DNA from 4 places in the Nonomuraea sp. NPDC003709 genome. Region 1 is predicted to be linked to each of the others. Evidence: riboswitches for the same ligand, from Rfam matches in the RefSeq annotation. Region 1 holds a riboswitch; each other region holds the start of a gene.
The links. A riboswitch is a leader RNA that binds a small molecule or an ion and turns the genes downstream of it on or off. The one in region 1 is predicted to bind cyclic di-AMP.
Positions count from the first base shown of each region.

Region 2: another riboswitch for cyclic di-AMP. It lies ahead of ABZX61_RS55810 (C40 family peptidase); the one in region 1 lies ahead of ABZX61_RS31960 (GH25 family lysozyme).
Region 3: another riboswitch for cyclic di-AMP. It lies ahead of ABZX61_RS11330 (C40 family peptidase); the one in region 1 lies ahead of ABZX61_RS31960 (GH25 family lysozyme).
Region 4: another riboswitch for cyclic di-AMP. It lies ahead of ABZX61_RS07360 (CHAP domain-containing protein); the one in region 1 lies ahead of ABZX61_RS31960 (GH25 family lysozyme).

Region 1 is NZ_JBEXMW010000011.1:275,139-279,457, forward strand. Features, by position in the region: gene ABZX61_RS31955 (MBL fold metallo-hydrolase) at 1-722, shown strand, start outside; cyclic di-AMP (ydaO/yuaA leader) riboswitch at 1,189-1,333, shown strand; gene ABZX61_RS31960 (GH25 family lysozyme) at 1,345-2,112, shown strand; gene ABZX61_RS31965 (DUF4142 domain-containing protein) at 2,387-3,064, shown strand; gene ABZX61_RS31970 (MarR family transcriptional regulator) at 3,147-3,647, opposite strand; gene ABZX61_RS31975 (DUF6766 family protein) at 4,072-4,319, opposite strand, start outside.
Region 2 is NZ_JBEXMW010000031.1:33,857-38,175, reverse strand. Features, by position in the region: gene ABZX61_RS55820 (branched-chain amino acid aminotransferase) at 1-614, opposite strand, end outside; gene ABZX61_RS55815 (3-isopropylmalate dehydrogenase) at 832-1,878, opposite strand; cyclic di-AMP (ydaO/yuaA leader) riboswitch at 1,980-2,123, shown strand; gene ABZX61_RS55810 (C40 family peptidase) at 2,172-2,702, shown strand; gene ABZX61_RS55805 (ROK family transcriptional regulator) at 2,735-3,901, opposite strand; gene ABZX61_RS55800 (sugar ABC transporter substrate-binding protein) at 4,002-4,319, shown strand, end outside.
Region 3 is NZ_JBEXMW010000003.1:569,235-573,553, forward strand. Features, by position in the region: gene lysX (bifunctional lysylphosphatidylglycerol synthetase/lysine--tRNA ligase LysX) at 1-64, shown strand, start outside; gene ABZX61_RS11320 (helix-turn-helix domain-containing protein) at 149-550, shown strand; gene ABZX61_RS11325 (LuxR C-terminal-related transcriptional regulator) at 1,193-1,405, shown strand; gene ABZX61_RS11330 (C40 family peptidase) at 1,432-2,472, opposite strand; cyclic di-AMP (ydaO/yuaA leader) riboswitch at 2,478-2,627, opposite strand; gene ABZX61_RS11335 (amino-acid N-acetyltransferase) at 2,904-3,473, shown strand; gene ABZX61_RS11340 (RDD family protein) at 3,559-4,319, shown strand, end outside.
Region 4 is NZ_JBEXMW010000002.1:617,065-621,383, forward strand. Features, by position in the region: gene ABZX61_RS07355 (YoaK family protein) at 1-378, opposite strand, end outside; gene ABZX61_RS07360 (CHAP domain-containing protein) at 660-1,346, opposite strand; cyclic di-AMP (ydaO/yuaA leader) riboswitch at 1,360-1,497, opposite strand; gene ABZX61_RS07365 (Gfo/Idh/MocA family oxidoreductase) at 1,615-2,568, opposite strand; gene ABZX61_RS07370 (aldo/keto reductase) at 2,588-3,409, opposite strand; gene ABZX61_RS07375 (hypothetical protein) at 3,507-4,319, shown strand, end outside.

The sequences.
Region 1 (4,319 bases):
CCCACATGGGCGCGCGCAACGCCGCCGGCGCGGAGCCGATCGACCTGACCCCGGCGCGGCCGGCCGACAGCGCTGAGCTGCTGGCTCGCCTGCGGGCGGGCGAATGGGTGGTGGACCTGCGCTCACGCAAGGCGTTCGCGGACCGGCACCTGGCCGGCACGCTCAGCTTCGGCCTGGACGGGCCGATGGCGACCTGGCTGGGCTGGCTGGCCCCGTGGGACATGCCGCTCACGCTGCTCGGCGAGTCGGCCGAACAGGTCGCCGCCGCCCAGCGCGAACTGGCCCGCATCGGCATAGACCGCCCGGCCGCCGCCTCGACCGGCACCGTCGAACAGTGGGCCGGACACGACCCGGGCCTGATCGCCGAGCTGACCACCGCGACCTTCGCCGACCTGGCCGCCGCCCGCGCGAGCGAACCGGCCATCTCCCGCGCGGGGGAACCGGTCGGCGGCCCGACCGTCCTGGACGTGCGGATGGGCAACGAATGGCGGGCCGGTCACGTGGCCGGCGCCGTGCACATCCCGCTGCCGGAGCTGCCGGAGCGCCTGGCCGAGGTGCCGGCGGGAACGGTGTGGGTGCACTGCGGCACCGGCTACCGGGCCGCGGCGGCCGCGAGCCTGCTGGCCCGCAGCGGCCGTCAGGTGGTCCACATCGACGACGCCTACTCCCGGGCCGCCGACGCCGGCCTGCCCATCACCACCCCCGACGAGACCCCCTCTTGACCACCCTCGGCCCCGGCGACACCGGGACGCCTGCCCGGATCCGGTGACCCGCCGGGGCCGATCGACGTGCGGACTCCCGGAGAGTTGGAGTCCGCCCGCCTGCCCGGCTCCCGCGTGCCCGACGGCGCCGCGGACGTCAAAGGACAGGGCTGGAGTCACGATTACCCGCAGAACGGCGTTTGGTCACAATGGCAACGCATGAATGGTCTGTCCCACCCGTGCCGAGATCATAAAGGCCCGCAAGCGACCCCCCCGATTTTTTGCCAAGCACCAGAATCCCTACAGGCACGGCATTTCAGCGCCGCCCAGTCGCCGACACCCGCGAATCAGATTTGCACTACTTGCACCATCTATGGATATATGTCTATCTTTTGCCTAGTTGCGGCACGGATGTGGCGCCCTTTCGCCGCATCGTTGCCGCTTCGTTGACCGGACCGCGCGCTGCCCGAAGAAGCCCTTCGGGGACAGCGTCCGGCCGCCGAATCCGCACCTCGCGGAACCGGGGACCCACGTTCTTGGGGTGAATCGGACGCCAGCCCAGGCTGCGCCATGTAGGGCACTTCCAGGCCCGAACCCGTCAGCTAACCCGGTAGGCGGTATGGAAGCAAGGAGTCAATGCCTCATGTCCAAGCCCCGGCTTGCCACCATCGCCTGCATCCTCAAGAATCACCGCGATCTCCTCACCAAATACCTCAGCTTCGCCGTCGCCGTCGCGATCCTCGCCGCAACCGCCGCCATCACCACCTTCGCATTCGCATCGCCCACCGAGCAGAGCCCGGCGCAGGCGACTCGCCATGGAGCCGGACCCCTCATCTACGGCCTGGACATCTCCAATTACGAGCCCCTGTACGACTGGAATGCCAGCCCGGCCAAGTTCGGCATCATCAAAGCCACAGAAGGCACGTCCTTCCGCGACGCCTCATTCGCCAGGCACTGGCGCGAGCTGGGCAAGAAGGGCATCGTGCGCGGGGCGTACCACTACGGCCATCCCCGCAACAATCCCATCGCGGAGGCCGAGCACTTCCTGTCCGTGGTGAACTCGCAGCCCGCCAAGGCCGGCGACCTGCTGGTCCTTGACCTGGAGACCGCGAACGGCAGATCCGTCGCCGAGGTCAACGCCTGGGCCAAGACGTGGCTGTCGTACGTGAAGGACCAGACGGGGATCACCCCGATGTTCTACAGCGGCTGGAACTTCGCCAACAAGTACGGCAAGGGCCTGTCCGAGTACCCGCTGTGGGTCGCCCACTACAGCAAGGCCAAGGGGGCCATCACCCCGCCCGCCGACTGGAAGTCCTGGGCCATCCACCAGTACTCCGAGTCCCCTGTCGACCAGAACGTCTCCGCGCTGACCGCCGACCAGTTGCGCGGCCTGGGCCGCCCCACGGCCTGAGCCCACCCGGCGGGTCCGCACCGCGATCGGGTTGCTCCCAGGTGAACGCCGCCCCGCGTGCTCCTCTCGGCCCGGAGGAGCACGCGGTGGACGCCGGTCACGGATGGCACCGGTGAAGGCCGCCTCGGACAACGGCTCAGCGGACCCCGGCAGTCTTGCCCAATGCAAATCTTGCACAATGCCATGAACACTCCCGCACCCTCCCGCGTATCCCTCAGTGACCGGCGCCACTCACGAAGGCCGCGTCCAAGGGACCGGAAGGGGATGACGGCGTATGCGACTCCTCGACAGCCGTCGCGCTCTCATCAGTTGCGGCATTGCCGCCCTCTGCACTCTGACCGCCTGCGCCGGCTACACGCCGACGCCCGTCTCTGACACCGCCGGCCTGAGCACCGAGCCGACCGCCGTCGAGACAGGACCGACCGACGCACCCACCGTCCAACCCGTGGAGGACGAGCCGGAGGCCCGCACCCGGCAGACCAAGTGGGGACCGCTGTCCGAGGCCGACCAGGAGCTCATCAAGAAGGTCCGGCTCGCCAGCCTGTGGGAGATGCCCATGGCCCAGGACGCGATACAGCGCGCCAACAGCGCCCGCGTCCGCCAGGTCAGCAAGGAGATCGCGGCTCAGCACGACATGCTCGACGGGCAGGTTCGCGACGTGGCCGCCAAGCTGAAGGTCAAACTGCCGGTGAAGCCCACGCCTCAGCAGCAGGACTGGATGACAGATATTTCCGGCAGGTCCGGATCCGCCTATGACAAGACGTACGTCAAATGGCTGCGGCTGGCGCACGGACAGATCTTCACCCTGATCGGCACGGTACGCGGCACCACGCAGAACACCCTGGTCCGGCGCTTCTCCGAACAGGCCAACGCCGCGGTGCTCAACCACCAGCGCCTCCTGGAGAGCACCGGCCTGACCACACCCGAGAGCTTCCCCACCCCGTCCATCTGACGGCCGAGGAGGGAGCCCGCACGGCTTCCGGCCGCCGCGAGGTGCCGGCATTTGGTCGGCGGCTCAGCGCCGCGTGAGCGATTCAGACAGCGGACCAGCCCAGCGGGTTCGGCACGTTCAGAGGTGGCTCGCCGCCCGCCTCGTTGAAGGCGTTCATGGCCGAGATGAGCGCCCGGCGCTGCCTGGCCGACATCCGCGCCACGATCGCGCCGATCTCCTCCCTGCGGCGCGCGGTCACCTCGTCCACGATGCGGCGTCCCTCGTCCGTCAGCCGCATCAGGCTCTCGCGCCGGTTGTGCGGATTGACCTCCCGTACGATCAACCCGGCAGCCACCAGCCGATCGGCCATCCGCATCGCCGTGGAGGAGTTGACCCCCAGCAGCTCCGCCATCGTGACCAGCTTGGTCTCACCATGGCCGGCCAGCACGACGAGCATCCTGAACTGCGGCAACGTGACCCTGTCCCCGACCGCCCCCAATGACCTCACCGCGACCGCCACCAACAGCCGCGACCCGGTCAGCACCGCCGTGACGACAGCCGAAAGATCCTCTCCCTGCGCCTGGAGGTCATCGTCTTCCTTCATAGGCACTGTTGTATATGCGCGGGGCGGATCACGGGCACGAGATCCCCATCGTCCGCACCACCCCGTCGATCCCATCCCGGCCGACCCGTCTCGCTGAGCCTGGGTCCAGGTGGGCCACCCTCGTTGCGTTGAGCTGGGGAATTTCCTCCGCTCCCGCCGGGCCCGCCTGCGGCCCGAGGGGTTGGTGTGGCCCTCGGCGGCGGCTCCCGCAGGGTGCCGGGGCACTCGGCCCGCCGCCGTCCCGAACCTCCGCAGCGGGTACGGCCGGAGGCCCACCGCATGCTGGAGGTCCTCAACGACGTCTCACCAGCTCTCATCCTCAACCACCCCGCTGCCGGCCACCTTCCCGCCCGAGCGGGTGGTGCTGGCGACCAGGTACGGCGCATCGTCGCCGACATCGACGGCGCCGCCGAAGCAGCGGTCGTCAGTTCTCGACGCCCGTGGCCGCGTGGGACGTCCCGACCGGCTTGGACTCGGGCGAGCCCCGCTGCCGTAGATAGATCGACAGCACCACCATCGACAGCACGGCCAGGAGCTCGGACTGCCAGTTCTGCAGGCTCCGGCTCCAGAACTCCGGCGAGGTGACGTACGCTCCCCACCCAACGGGATCACGCAGGTCGGCCAGCCGCCCGCTGTTGTAGGCGGCCAGTCCCGCCACCGACTGCGCCAGCC
Region 2 (4,319 bases), on a different contig from region 1:
TTCGCGAAGCCCGTGCCGCCGGGGGCGGCCCGCGTGTACTCGGTGGACAACCAGACGGAGACGGGCTTGAGCCCACCCGTGAAGTACGAGGCCGCCGGGGAGGCGATGACCATGTACTTGTACGACTTCGACGGGTAGTTGACACCGAGCCCCGCCTGGGTGGCGATCATGAAGGGGCGCAGGTAGAGGCTGTGACCCTCGGTCGTGGGCACCCATTCCCTGTCGGTCTGGACGAGGAGCTCGAGCGACTCCACGAAAGCCTCCTCCGGCAGCTCCGGCATGGCCATCCGGAGCGCGGAGCGGTTGAAGCGGGCGGCGTTCGCGTACGGGCGGAACGCGACGATCGAGCCGTTGGCCTGGCGGTAGGCCTTGAGCCCCTCGAACAGCTCCTGCGCGTAGTGGAAGACCGAGGTGGCCGGGTCGAGCGAGAGCGGGCCGTACGGAAGGAGCTTGGCGTCGTGCCAGCCCTGCCCCTCGGTGTAGTCGATCGAGACCATGTGATCCGTGAAGGTCTGCCCGAAGCCGGGGTTCGCCAGTACCTGCTCCCGCTCGGCCGCGGTGCGAGCGTGGTCGGATAGCTGCACGTCGAAGCTGAGCTTCTGAGCGATGGTCATGACGTCGGTCCTTCTCTCTGCGAATCTGCCCAAATCTACAAGAAATCTGCGGATCGGTGCTGGTGAGCGGGCGCTGCCCGGAAGGCAGTCCCGGTACTTCCTATTGTCTCGCTATATGGGATGGCAAGCGGCCAATGCGGCGATCAGCCCTTTTGGACGCAAAAAAGCGCCTGGCGGCCCTCGTCGGACCACCAGGCGCGTTGGGGGCTAGGCGGTCCTAGCCGGATACTCGCGCGGTGATGTCGTCACCGATCTCGTGGGTGGTGCGACCCGCCCAGCCGGCCAGCCGCTCGAGGATGTCATCGGCGACCGCCTGCTCGACCTTGGCCGCCTCGGCGTGCAGGCCGAGGTGGTCGAGGAGCATGGCGACGGACAGGATGGTCGCGGTGGGGTCGGCCTTGCCCTGGCCGGCGATGTCCGGGGCGCTGCCGTGCACCGGCTCGAACATGCTCGGCGCGGACCGCTCGGGGTTGATGTTGCCGCTGGCGGCCAGGCCGATGCCGCCCGCGATGGCGGCGCCCAGGTCGGTGATGATGTCGCCGAACAGGTTGTCGGTGACGACCACGTCGAACCGCTCCGGCTGGCTCACGAAGAACATCGAGGCCGCGTCGATGTGGCAGTAGTCGGTCGTGACGTCGGGGTATTCCGCTGCCAGGCGGTTGACCGTGCGCTGCCACAGGTCACCGGCGAAGGTGAGGACGTTGGTCTTGTGGACGAGCGTCAGCTTCTTGCGCGGCCGCGTGACGGCCTTCTCGAACGCGTAGCGCACCACGCGCTCGACACCGTAGGCGGTGTTGAGCGACTCCTGAGTGGCGATCTCGTGCGGGGTGCCGCGCCGCATGGCGCCACCGGTGCCCGCGTAGAGGCCCTCGGTGCCCTCGCGGACGACGATCATGTCGATGTTCTCCGGCGGCGTGTCGGCCAGCGGGGTCTCCACGCCGGGGAACAGCTTGACCGGGCGCAGGTTGACGTAGTGGTCGAACTCGAAGCGGAGCCGCAGCAGCAGATCGCGCTCGAGGATGCCCGGCGGCACGCTGGGGTCGCCCACGGCGCCGAGCAGGATCGCGTCGTAGCCGCGCAGCTCTTCGAGCACGGCGTCGGGCAGCGTCTCGCCGGTACGGTGATAGCGTGCGGCTCCCAGGTCGTAGTGAGTGGGCTCGATCTTCGTGCCCACTGCCTCCAGGACCTTGAGCCCTTCGGCCACGACCTCGGTGCCGATCCCATCGCCGGGGATGACGGCCAGACGGATGTTACGCGACTCCATGGGCGGTACCTTACCGCGTCGTCTCGGCTGACGAACACTTCATCTCATCTTTCGGACGCCCCCTTTGTCCGGTATTGCGGTTCTTTGACCGTTTCGTTAAAGTCACCGACCAGCCTAATCCGCGCGCCGTTGCGTGGAGCCGGGGACCCACATTCCCCCTGGGGCGAGTCGGCACCCCCATGCCGTAGGGCTACTTCCAGGCCCGAGCCCGTCAGCTAACCCGGCCGGCCTTATGGAAGGACAGACCCCTGTCTCGAATCGCCATTGTCCTGGCGGCGGGCGCCGCCGGGCTCATGCTGGCCTCCCCAGCCCATGCCTCGGCCAAGATCGACGACCTCACCACCCTGACCGGCGGCCAGATCAAGGAAATCCAGGAGAAACAGGCTCCGAAGCCCGCCTGGAAGGTCGCCATCAAGTTCGCCATGAGCAAGCGCGGCACCCCGTACGTGTGGGGCGGCGCCAGCCCGAGCGGATACGACTGCTCCGGGCTCATGCTCAGGGCGTACGAGCACGCCGGAATCGAACTCCCCCGCACCGCCGCCGAACAGTACGGCGCGTTCACCAAGAAGATCGCCTGGAAGGACCTCGAACCCGGCGACCTGGTCTTCTTCCACGGCCTCGGGCATGTCGGGATGATCTCCCGGCCCGGCTACATGGTCCACTCGCCGCACACGGGTGACGTGGTCAAGGAAGAGCGCCTGACCTCCTGGCGCAGAGACTCCTTCGTGGGTGGCGTCCGCCCCGACCGCAAGGGCGTACGGCTCTGGTCCAAGCTCCAGAAGCAGCGCGACGAAACGCCCACCACCCTCACGGCCACCCTGTAGGAGGCCGCGGCGTCCGCCTCCCCACGCGACGGTCAGGGGAGGCGGGCGTCGAAGATGAGCTCCCAGGCGCGGGCCCTGGCGCGGGCCACCGCGCCCAGCAGGACGCCGCTGTCCCCCAGCGTGCTGGCCACCACCGACGGCCGCAGCGGGCCGAGCTCGGCGATGCGGGCCTCGATGGACTCCCCCAGGAGGTCCAGGTTGCGGCCCACGCCGCCGCTGAGCACGATCACCTCCGGATCCAGCACGGCGGCCACCGCAACCAGCAGGCCGCCGATGCGGCGCCCCTCGGCCTCCACCACCGAGCGGGCCACTCTGTCGCCGGAGGCGGCCGCGGCGAAGACCTTCTTGGCCGTCCGCAGGCTCAGGCCGGCGGCGCGGGCCGCGCGGACCACTCCGGGCGCGGCGGCGACCGCCTCCGTGGCGCCGTGGGCCAGGGCGTCACCGGCCGGCGGCGCCGGGTCCTCGGTCGCGGGCAGGTACGAGACCTCCCCCGCCGCTCCCCGGGCGCCCACGTACAGCTCACCATTGATCACGATGCCCATCCCGACGCCGGTGCCGACGGACACCAGCGCGAAGTTGGACTTGCCGCGCCCCGCCCCGTGCGTGTGCTCGCCGACGGCGGCCAGGTTGATGTCGTTCTCGATGACGAGGTCGACCTCCATCTCGGCGCGCAGGCGCTCGGCCAGGTCGGAGCCGGGCAGGTTGGGGGCGAACTCCAGGCGGCCGAGCTCCGGGTCGTACACGCCGGGCGTGCCGACGACGGCGCAGGCGATGTCGGGCCAGTCGACGACGGCCTCGGAGGCGGCGGCCCGGCACAGCTGTCCGACCAGGAGAGCCAGTTCGGCGGAGGTGAGGGCGGTGTTGCGCCCGTCCCTCCGGCCGGCGAATTTCCCGCGCAGGTCGGCGACGGCGACCCTGATCCAGTCACGCCCGATGTCGACGCCGGCGACGTGGGTGGCGGCGGCGTTGACGTCGTACAGGGACGTGACCGGCCCCGGGCGGCCGGAGACCTCGCCGACGAGGTGAACGAGCCCGTCCACCTCCAGCCCGGCCAGGGCCGCGGACACCGTGGGCTTCGACAGGCCGGTGATCTTGGCGAGGTCGGTGCGCGAGGCGGGGCCGTGCTCCTGAAGATGGTCGAGCAGGCGGCGCTCGTTCAGCACTCGCAGCATCCGCGGATTACCCAGGTCGCCCCGCATCTCACCCTCCTTGAGGAAACAGAGCCTAGCCAACGTGCCTGATAGTAAATTACCTTTCTTACCAAGCACAGGGGCGGCACATCCGGAAGGACGAAGTGCGATGCACCGAGCATGGCGATCAATCCCTGTCGCGGCGGTCCTCCTGGCCGCCGCCTGCGGAAACGCCGGGAACAGCACCGGAAACGGCACCGGCGCCACCACCACGACCACGCAGAACCAGGGCGGCAAGACGATCGCGCTGTTCCTGCCCGAGTCCAAGACCACCCGATACGAGGCGTTCGACCGCCCGCTGTTCGAGGCGAAGGTCAAGTCGCTCTGCCCCGACTGCAAGATCCTCTACAGCAACGCCGAGCAGGACGCCCCCAAGCAGCAGCAACAGGTCGAGGCCGCGCTCACCCAGCAGGCCGACGTGCTCGTG
Region 3 (4,319 bases), on a different contig from region 1:
GGCCTTCACCGGCAAGAACATCCGCGAGACCATCCTCTTCCCGCTGGTCAAGCCCACCCACTGACCCGCATCCTGCCGCCGTCGTAGAGCGCCCGCCGCGGGCGCTCTACCCTCTCCTGGTAAGCAGCGATCGGGAAGGGGCGAGCGGATGGCCACGAAGACGGCGGCGGAGCAGCGGGACGAGGCCAGGCAGGTCTTCGACGCGTACTTCGCCGAATGCCCCTCCAGGAAGCTGCTCGACACCCTCAGCGACAAATGGGTCACCCTCCTGCTGACCGCGCTGGCGCAGGGCCCGCGCCGCTACAGCGACCTGTCCAGGCGCATCGCGGGCGTCAGCCAGAAGATGCTCACGCAGACCCTGCGCGGCCTGGAGCGTGACGGCCTGGTCTCGCGCACGCTCACCCCTTCTGTGCCGGTACGGGTGGACTACGCGCTCACCCCGCTGGGCGAGAACCTGATGCCGTTGGTGGCCGCGATCAAGAGCTGGGCCGAGACGCACATGGAGGACGTCGAGGCCGCCAGGGACCGCTACGACGCCGCCGGCGCCTGAGCGATCATCGCCGTCGCGAATCCGGCTTCCGGGCCGCCCGGTTTCCGATCCGAAGCCGCTTGTAAGCATCGCGTCAAGGCCGCGGAGGCGCGGGTCAGGGAGCGTCCGTGGTGTCCCGGCCATCCCTGTGATCCCGCCGGGCACGCGCACCCGGAAACGAGGCCGCCCGGCCCGGCGGTCAGAGCAGGACGCCCGCCACCCGGCGGGCCGCCGACCTGAACCCGCGGCGGCAATTGCCATAGCGGATTGATCCAATTGCCTTAATCGACTGCCTGACCTGGGTTGTCGGATCGTGTGGGAGCGCGGTACAAAGCGAGCGATTGGTGGCTTGCCGTGCGCCGGAAAGATCGCGTCACGGACGCGTGTCCCGCGATAACGCGGGTATCGATCATGCGGAATATCCATGGCGAACTGATCGAAAACCGGAACGCTGGTCAGGGCCATTCCGGAAGCCCCAATGTGATCACTCTACGTTCTGACATATCGCGAGTGCGTCATATATAGCGGATCATGTCAATAGCGCTCGTCAAGTGCGGCGATTGTCATGCTTGACGACCTTTCCACGATGCGTTTACCGTCTGCGAGGAGCGGCTTTGGCCCGTCTGTGAGGTCCAAGTTCTGCTGTTGGGGGGAGGGCTCCCGATGGATGTGCTCACTGAAGGCGTTGAGCTCAGCCATGCTGATTTGGCGCTGCTGGCGGAGTTGGCCAAGGGAGTCACGGTCGATCGGGTTGGGCGGCGGCTGGATATCAGCGGGCGCACGGTACGACGAAGATTGCGCGGCATCTGCGACCGCATAGGCGTGGCCACGGCGATCGAGGCCGTGGCCTGGGCAGCCCGCCGCCAGCTGATCTAGCCGCGGCGGACCGCCGGGGTGCGGGCTCAGTCGGCGATGCGCACCGCGCCGGCGAACGGCCGCCTCGCGATCGACGCGATCCGTACGACGTCACCCGTCTGCGGGGCGTGCACCATCATGCCGCCGCCGATGTAGATGCCCACGTGGTGCAGGTCGCTGTAGAAGAACACCAGGTCGCCCGGCCGGAGTTCCTCGCGCGAGACGTGCCGGCCGGCCGTCCACTGGTCGCCGGTGTAGTGCGGCAGCGAGATGCCCACCCGCTGGAACGCCGCCATGACGAGCCCGGAGCAGTCGTACGAGCCGGGGCCCTCGGCGCCCCAGACGTACGGCTTGAGCTGCTGCGTGAGCGCCCACCGCGCGGCCTCAGCGGCCTTCCCCGAGCCCGGGATCGGCAGGTTGACGCGCACGGCCCGCGTGCCGGGGCGCCCGGCCTCGCCCAGGGCCCGACTGAACAGGCTGCTCTCGACCTTCGTCACCAGCTTGGTGATCTTGTTGCGCTTGGCCTCGAGGTCCGTGACGAGCTTCTGGACCTCGTCGATGCGGGCCGTGGCGCTCTCCTTGGCGCGGGTGGCCGTGTCCATCGCCTTGGTGAGCTGGTTGATCTCCTCGCCCTGCTCGGTCTGCAGCGCGTACGAGGTCGCGGCGCGGTTGAGGAAGCCCTCGGGGTCGTCGGAGGTGGTGAAGGCGAGGGTCTTCAGGCCGCCCGTGATGTAGGCGTTCTGGGCCAGCGCGACGGCTTTCGAGCGCTTGGCGGCGAGATCCGTCTCGCTGCTCGTCAGCGTCTTCTCCGCGGCCTCGGCGGCCTTCTTGGCGGTCTTGAGCTTCTCCCGCTGGCCGTTGTACTGCTCGGTCAGCGTCTCGATGTCGGTGTGCAGCTTCGTGGCCTGGTCGGCGAGCTCTTTCAGCGAGGGCTCGGGATCCGCGGACGCCGAACCGACGGGGATGGCGAACAGCAGCGCGGCGACTGTGAGACTCACCACACCGACGCGGCGTCGTCGCCGGGCCCGTTCCGGAGGGCGGGCGTGCTTGCCCGCCGACTTCCCCCCACCGCTGAGCGTGGGCTTCACCAACCAGCTCCTCTCGTCGACGCCTACCGGGTTAGCTGACGGGTTCGGGCCGGAGCAGCCCTACCGAAAGACTCGGATTCACCCCAGTGGTGGCGTAGGAGGTCGCCACCGGCGGTTCCCCGGCTTCTCTTGCGAGAATTGGGCGTGCATCCCGCGCGACACGCGGGAAACATTGTCGCTGGACACTAATGCACTCCGGGTTCGTGCTCAACCAGAACTGCCAAGTCTGTAGAGGTTTCACAACCGAAGGGTCACAAGGTGATCTCGTGGTCACCCGTGCGGAAGAGGCCCTACGCCCTATTTGTCCGCGCTTTCGGCGGGCGCGAGCTGGCCGCGCGGTCCCGTGCCGATCTGACCACGAGATGTAACAAGATGGGCCGAGACATGGGAGTTAGGGCTGAGCCGTAATGAGATCTGTACCCTGGAGAACCATGGAGCAGGTGGCCGAGCTGACAGTGCCCGAGACCGCGGTGGTGGTCCGGCGTGCCCGCACGCCCGACGTGCGCATGGTCAGACGCCTGGTGGACACCTACGCGGGGGCGGGGCCGCGGCTCCTGGAGAAGGCCACGGTGACGCTGTACGAGGACGTACAGGAGTTCTGGGTGGCCGAGCGAGACGGGCAGGTCGTCGGCTGCGGCGCGCTCCACGTGCTCTGGGAGGACCTCGCGGAGGTCCGCACGGTGGCGGTGGATCCCGAGTGCCGGGGGATGGGCGTCGGCCACCGGATCGTCTCCGCGCTGATCCAGCAGGCTAAGGATTTGGGTCTGCGACGTGTATTCTGTCTTACTTTTGAGGTCGACTTCTTCGCGCGACTCGGGTTCCGCCCGATTCAGGGCACACCGGTCTCACCTGAGGTCTACGCCGAACTGCTGGCCTCGTACGACGAGGGTGTTGCCGAGTTTTTGGATCTTGAACACGTCAAGCCGAACACGCTGGGAAACACCCGCATGCTGCTCCACCTGACATCGGGTGACGTGGACCTTGACCAGATGGAAAGGTGATTGTTGATACCTATGTCGATACGTTGGGCAGCACAGGCATGTGTCCTGACACGTGCCACATGCGCACTCGAAGCGAGGTGACACGGTGAGCACCGGACAGCCGCCGTATCCACAGGACGAATCCGGAGACAACTCTGCGCCTCCCTATTACGGGCAGCAGAACCAGGGCCGCCACCCCGGCGAGCCCGACCCGGACGCGACTGTGATCGGCTACCGGGCGGACGACGCCTATGGGCAGCAGCCCCCGTACGGTCAGCAGGGCTATGGCCAGCAACAGCAGTACGGACAGCAACAGCAGTACGGTCAGCAGCAACCCCAGTACGGACAGCAGCAGCACGGCCAGCAACCCCAGTACGGCCAGCAGCAGCAGTCCCAGCCTGACTACGGCCAGCAGGCCCAGTCCCAGCAGGGCTACGGGCAGCAGGGCTACGGTCAGCAGCCGCAGTCCCAGGCGGACTACGGTCAGCAGCAGTACGGCCAGCAGGGCTACGGTCAGCAGCCGCAGTCGGGTCAGCAGGGCTATGGCCAGCAGTACGGCCAGCAGCAGCAGTCCCAGCCCGGCTACGGCCAGCAGGCCCAGTCCCAGCCGGGTTACGGGCAGCAGCCGCAGTCGGGTCAGCAGGGCTACGGCCAGCAGTACGGCCAGCAACCCCAGTCGCAGCCGGACTACGGTCAGCAGCAGTACGGCCAGCAGCCGCAGTCCCAGCCGGACTACGGTCAGCAGCAGTACGGTCAGCAGCCCCAGTCGCAGCCCGATTACGGCCAGCAGCAGTACGGCCAGCAGGGCTACGGCCAGCAGCAGCAGTCCCAGCCCGGCTACGCCCAGCAGGGCTACGGCGACCAGCA
Region 4 (4,319 bases), on a different contig from region 1:
GGCGACGAGGAGCGCGTGTACGGCGGTGGCGGCAACAAACGCCCGTCGCGGGTTCGCGGTCCGCCTGATCGCCCGGCCAGCGCTCCAGGCGCCGGCTCCGAAGGCGACGAGGGCCGCCGGGGAGGCCCATCTGGACATCTCGGCCTCCCCGGCCAGGGCGAAGCTGAGGAAGACGATGTTGCCGGTCATGTTGGCGACGAAGACGCGGCCCAGGCCGAGGAAGCTGACGGCGTCGACGAGGCCGGTGACGAAGGCCAGGAGGATCAGCAGGGCGGGCAGGACGCCGTGCGGGTTGGCGCCGCGCGGGAAGAGCCCGTCGGCGACCCGTCGCAGCCCACTCCGCACCAGCCTTCCGGGGCGTCTGCGCGCGGCTGGCATGGTGGGCGGCTCCTTGGCGAGGTCGCGGGCGGTTCGCCTGGGGTCTTCCCCGGTGACGGGCCGCCGCACTCGCGGGGGTGAAACGCGACGGCCGAACGGCACCGATCGCCGGGTTCCGCTCGGCACCCCGCCGCGCTCGCGGGGGTGAAACGCGACGAGCGCGCGTCCCGTTGCGGGACGCGCGCTCGTTCGGCGCCGGGGGAAGGCCGGCCAGGAGGTGCCTGGGGGAGTCCGGTCAGTAGGCGCCTGGGGGAAGTCCAGCCTGGAGGGGGACGGCCCGGTCAGGAACGGTACTGGGGGTAGCCGTAGCCGACGACCTGGGACTTGGGACGGACGCGCTCCTCGACCTTGCCGTTGCCGGTGTTGCCCTCGACGGTCGAGATGGTGCCGTCGCCGTTGTCCTTCTCGACGAACCCGACGTGCTTGATGTCGTCGAGGTTCTTGCTGCCGCTCCACGAGAAGTACACGATGGCGCCGGGCTTGGCCTCGGTGCCGAAGCGGTGGTTGGCCTGGAACCACTTGGCGTGGGCGACGGTCCAGGCGTCCCAGCCGATCTGCGAGCGGGCGCCGGTCTGCTCGCCCACCCAGGAGACGAACATCGCGCACCAGGCGGCGTTCAGGTAGTCGGCGCGGCTGCCGCCGTCACGGGCGATGGTCTCCGCGGCGCGCTGCGAGTTGGCGTACCAGCGCTGGAACTTGGTGCCGCCGCCGGCCGCGTTCTCGGTGATGCCGACCTGGGACTTGGCGAGGGCCAGGACCTCGCCGGCGGTGGCGCTGACCTTGGCCTCGCGCGAGCGCTCGGCGTGGTCGGCGACGGTGGCGGTGCCGGCGACGGTGTCGATCGGCTGCTTGTCCGCTGCGGTGGCGCTGGTCATGTGGGCGCCGAACGCGGTCCCGAGGATGGTGGCGCCGAGAAGGGCGCGGGCGATGTTGGTCTTCGCAGCAGAGGTAAAGCGGATGTTGGCCATCGAGGGGGTTTACTCCTTGCTTCCATGCCGCTTACCGGGTTAGCTGACGGGTTCGGACGTGGAAGCTGCCCTACGGCACCGAAGTGCCGATTCACCCCAAAGGACGTGGGTCCCCGGTTCCGCCCGAGGGCGGATTCAGCGGTCACAGGACGTTCCTGTGATGTGTCTTGCGATGGTCGGACAAGTCCGGACAAACCGGACGTATGTCTCAAGAATGCCTCAAACGTAATGCATAAGGCAAGAGCGTTACAAATCGATAAAGGCCCAGCTAGGCGACCTGCCTGCGAGCCTCGGCCAGAAGCCCCATCATGGCAAGGGATTCGTCGAGCGGCATGATCGAACTTTCGGTCCTGCCTTCGGCCGTCGCGGCCCGGACCTCGCGGAGCTCCCCGGCGTACCCGTTGTCGGCCGGATCGAGGATGTACTCCTCCGGCTCCATGGAGGGCCCGGAGAGCAGAATCCGCGGCGTAGCCCAGAACGGTGCCTGGAGGTCCGCCCGCATCTGAGTCCCTACAACACTGGCATGGTTCGGGTAATTCCCGAGCAACGAAGTCTCCACGAGAGCCTTCCTGCCACCGGGGTAGAGCAGCACGCCGCCGGCCTCCGCGTCGACGCCGTTGGGCGCCAGACTGCCGGTGATCCGCAGGTCGGAGGGCATGCCGAGGATCAGCTGGGCCAGCCCGAACGGGTAGATCCCCAGGTCCAGGAGCGCCCCGCCACCGAGCTCCGGCGCCCACAGCCGGTGCTCCGGGTCGTAGGGCTTGGCGAAGCCGAAGGAGGCGTGCACCGAGCGGAGGTCGCCGAAGCGCTCGTCGGCCGCGATCTTCTGGACGAGCGGGTTGAACCGCATCCACATCGCTTCCATCAGGAACACGCCCGCCTCGCGCGCCAGGCGTACCATCTTCTCCGCGTCGTCCACGGTGGCGGCCAGCGGCTTCTCGCACAGCACGGCCTTGCCCGCGGCGATGGCGACCTCGGCCACCTCCAGGTGCTGGGCGTGCGGCGTCGCCACGTAGATCGCGTCCACGGCCGGGTCGGCGCAGAGCCGCTCATAGGAGTCGTACGCGGACTCCGCCCCCAGCGTGGCGGCCAGTGCCTGCGCCCGCCCCAGGTTCCTCGATCCGACGGCGGCCACCCGCATGCCCGGTTCGGCCGCGATGGCCGCCCCGACGGTCCGCGCAATATTCCCTGTCGCCGCTATGCCCCACGCAAATTCCCGCACGCGGGAGATCGTAGACGAGTCAGGTCATGTTGAACGTGTCGGGGTCGGGTCCGATCCGCTGGCCCCTGTTCATCGCGCCGATGGCGGCCATGTCCTCGGCGTCGAGGATGAAGTCGAAGACGCCGATGTTCTCGGCGATGCGCGCCGGGGTGACCGACTTGGGGATCGCGACGTGGCCCAGCTGCAGGTGCCAGCGGAGCACGATCTGCGCGGGCGTCTTGCCGCACTTGTCCGACAGCTTGGCCAGCGCGGGGTCGTTCAGCAGGCCCTGGCCCTGGCCGAGCGGGCTCCACGCCTCGGTGAGGATGCCGTTGGCCTCGTGGAAGGCGCGCAGCTCGCGCTGCTGGAGATACGGGTGCAGCTCGATCTGGTTGATGGAGGGCACGAGGTCGGTCTCGTTCATGAGGCGGGTGAGGTGGGCGATGCTGAAGTTGGAGGTGCCGATGGCCTTGGCGCGCCCGTCACGGTAGATCTTCTCGATCGCCTTCCACGCCTGCACGTACTTGTCCTGCTGCGGCACCGGCCAGTGGATGAGGAAAAGGTCGATGTAGTCGAGGCCGAGCCGGGCCAGGGACTCGTCGAAGGCCGCCTCCGCGCGGCCGTGGTTGGCGTTCCACAGCTTGGTGGTCACGAACAGCTTCCGGCGCGGCAGCTCACTTTCGCGTACGGCCTGCCCCACGCCTTCCTCGTTGTCGTACGCGGCGGCGGTGTCCACGTGCCGGTAACCGGCCTTGAGCGCGGTCGTGACGGCCTGCGCGGCCTCGTCGGCGGGGACCTGCCAGACGCCGTAGCCGAGCTGCGGGATCTGCACGCCGTCGGTGTTGAGCATGAGCGAGTTCATACTCTCCATTGTTCACGTCGCGTTTCTGGTGGCTTAAGGCGGCGGGGCTAGCTTGAAGCGGTCGTGAACGGGCCATCACCCGGCTGGGAGGACAGGAGTGGTCGAACAGGCGTCGGCCTGGGTGGAGTCACCGCTCCAGATGCTGTGCGCCGTCGAGGCCCATTACGCGGGCGTGCTCGGCCCCGAGACTGTGGTCGTGCCGCGCGCCGGTCTGAGGCCGTTGAAGGCCACGCGTCGGGAGCTGAGGTCGCTTGGGCTGCCCGACGGCCTGGAGCTGGCGGAGCCGCGTGAGCGCATGCCCAGGCGCGTGCAGGCCGTCGGTGACGCCTTCTCCGGCAGGGTGCAGGTGCGCTGGCTCACCTCGCGTCCCGGACGCATCGTCATCGTGGACGACGGGCTGGCCACGCTCCGGCTGCTGGAGCTGCTGGCCGCGGGGCCGTACCGGCCGCTGCTGCGGGCCAGGGCCCAGCCGACCAAGCTGCGCTCCGTGCTGGGCCTGGCGGCCGCGCTGCGGCTGCGCCTGAGCGACGTGTCGGTCTTCACCGCCCTGCCCGTGGACGAGGCTCTGGCGGACGGCGTACGGCAGGCCGGGATCAACCTGGTACGCCACCAGTTCGACTGGCTGCGTGCCCAGCCGCCCAGCGCGGAGGGGCCCGCGGAGCGCACGGTCGTCCTCGGCACCTCGCTCGTCCGGAACGGGCTCGTGCACCGCGACCACTACCTGCGCTGGCTGACGGACCTGGCGGCCCAGGAGCCGCTCGCGTACTACCCGCACCGCCGCGAGGACCCCGTGGACGTGGCCCTGATCAGGGAGCGCCCCGGCATCACCGTGCACGACGTGGGCGCGCCGGCCGAGCTGACGCTGCGCGGCCTGGACGCGGGCCAGCGCGTGCTCAGCCTGCCCTCGACC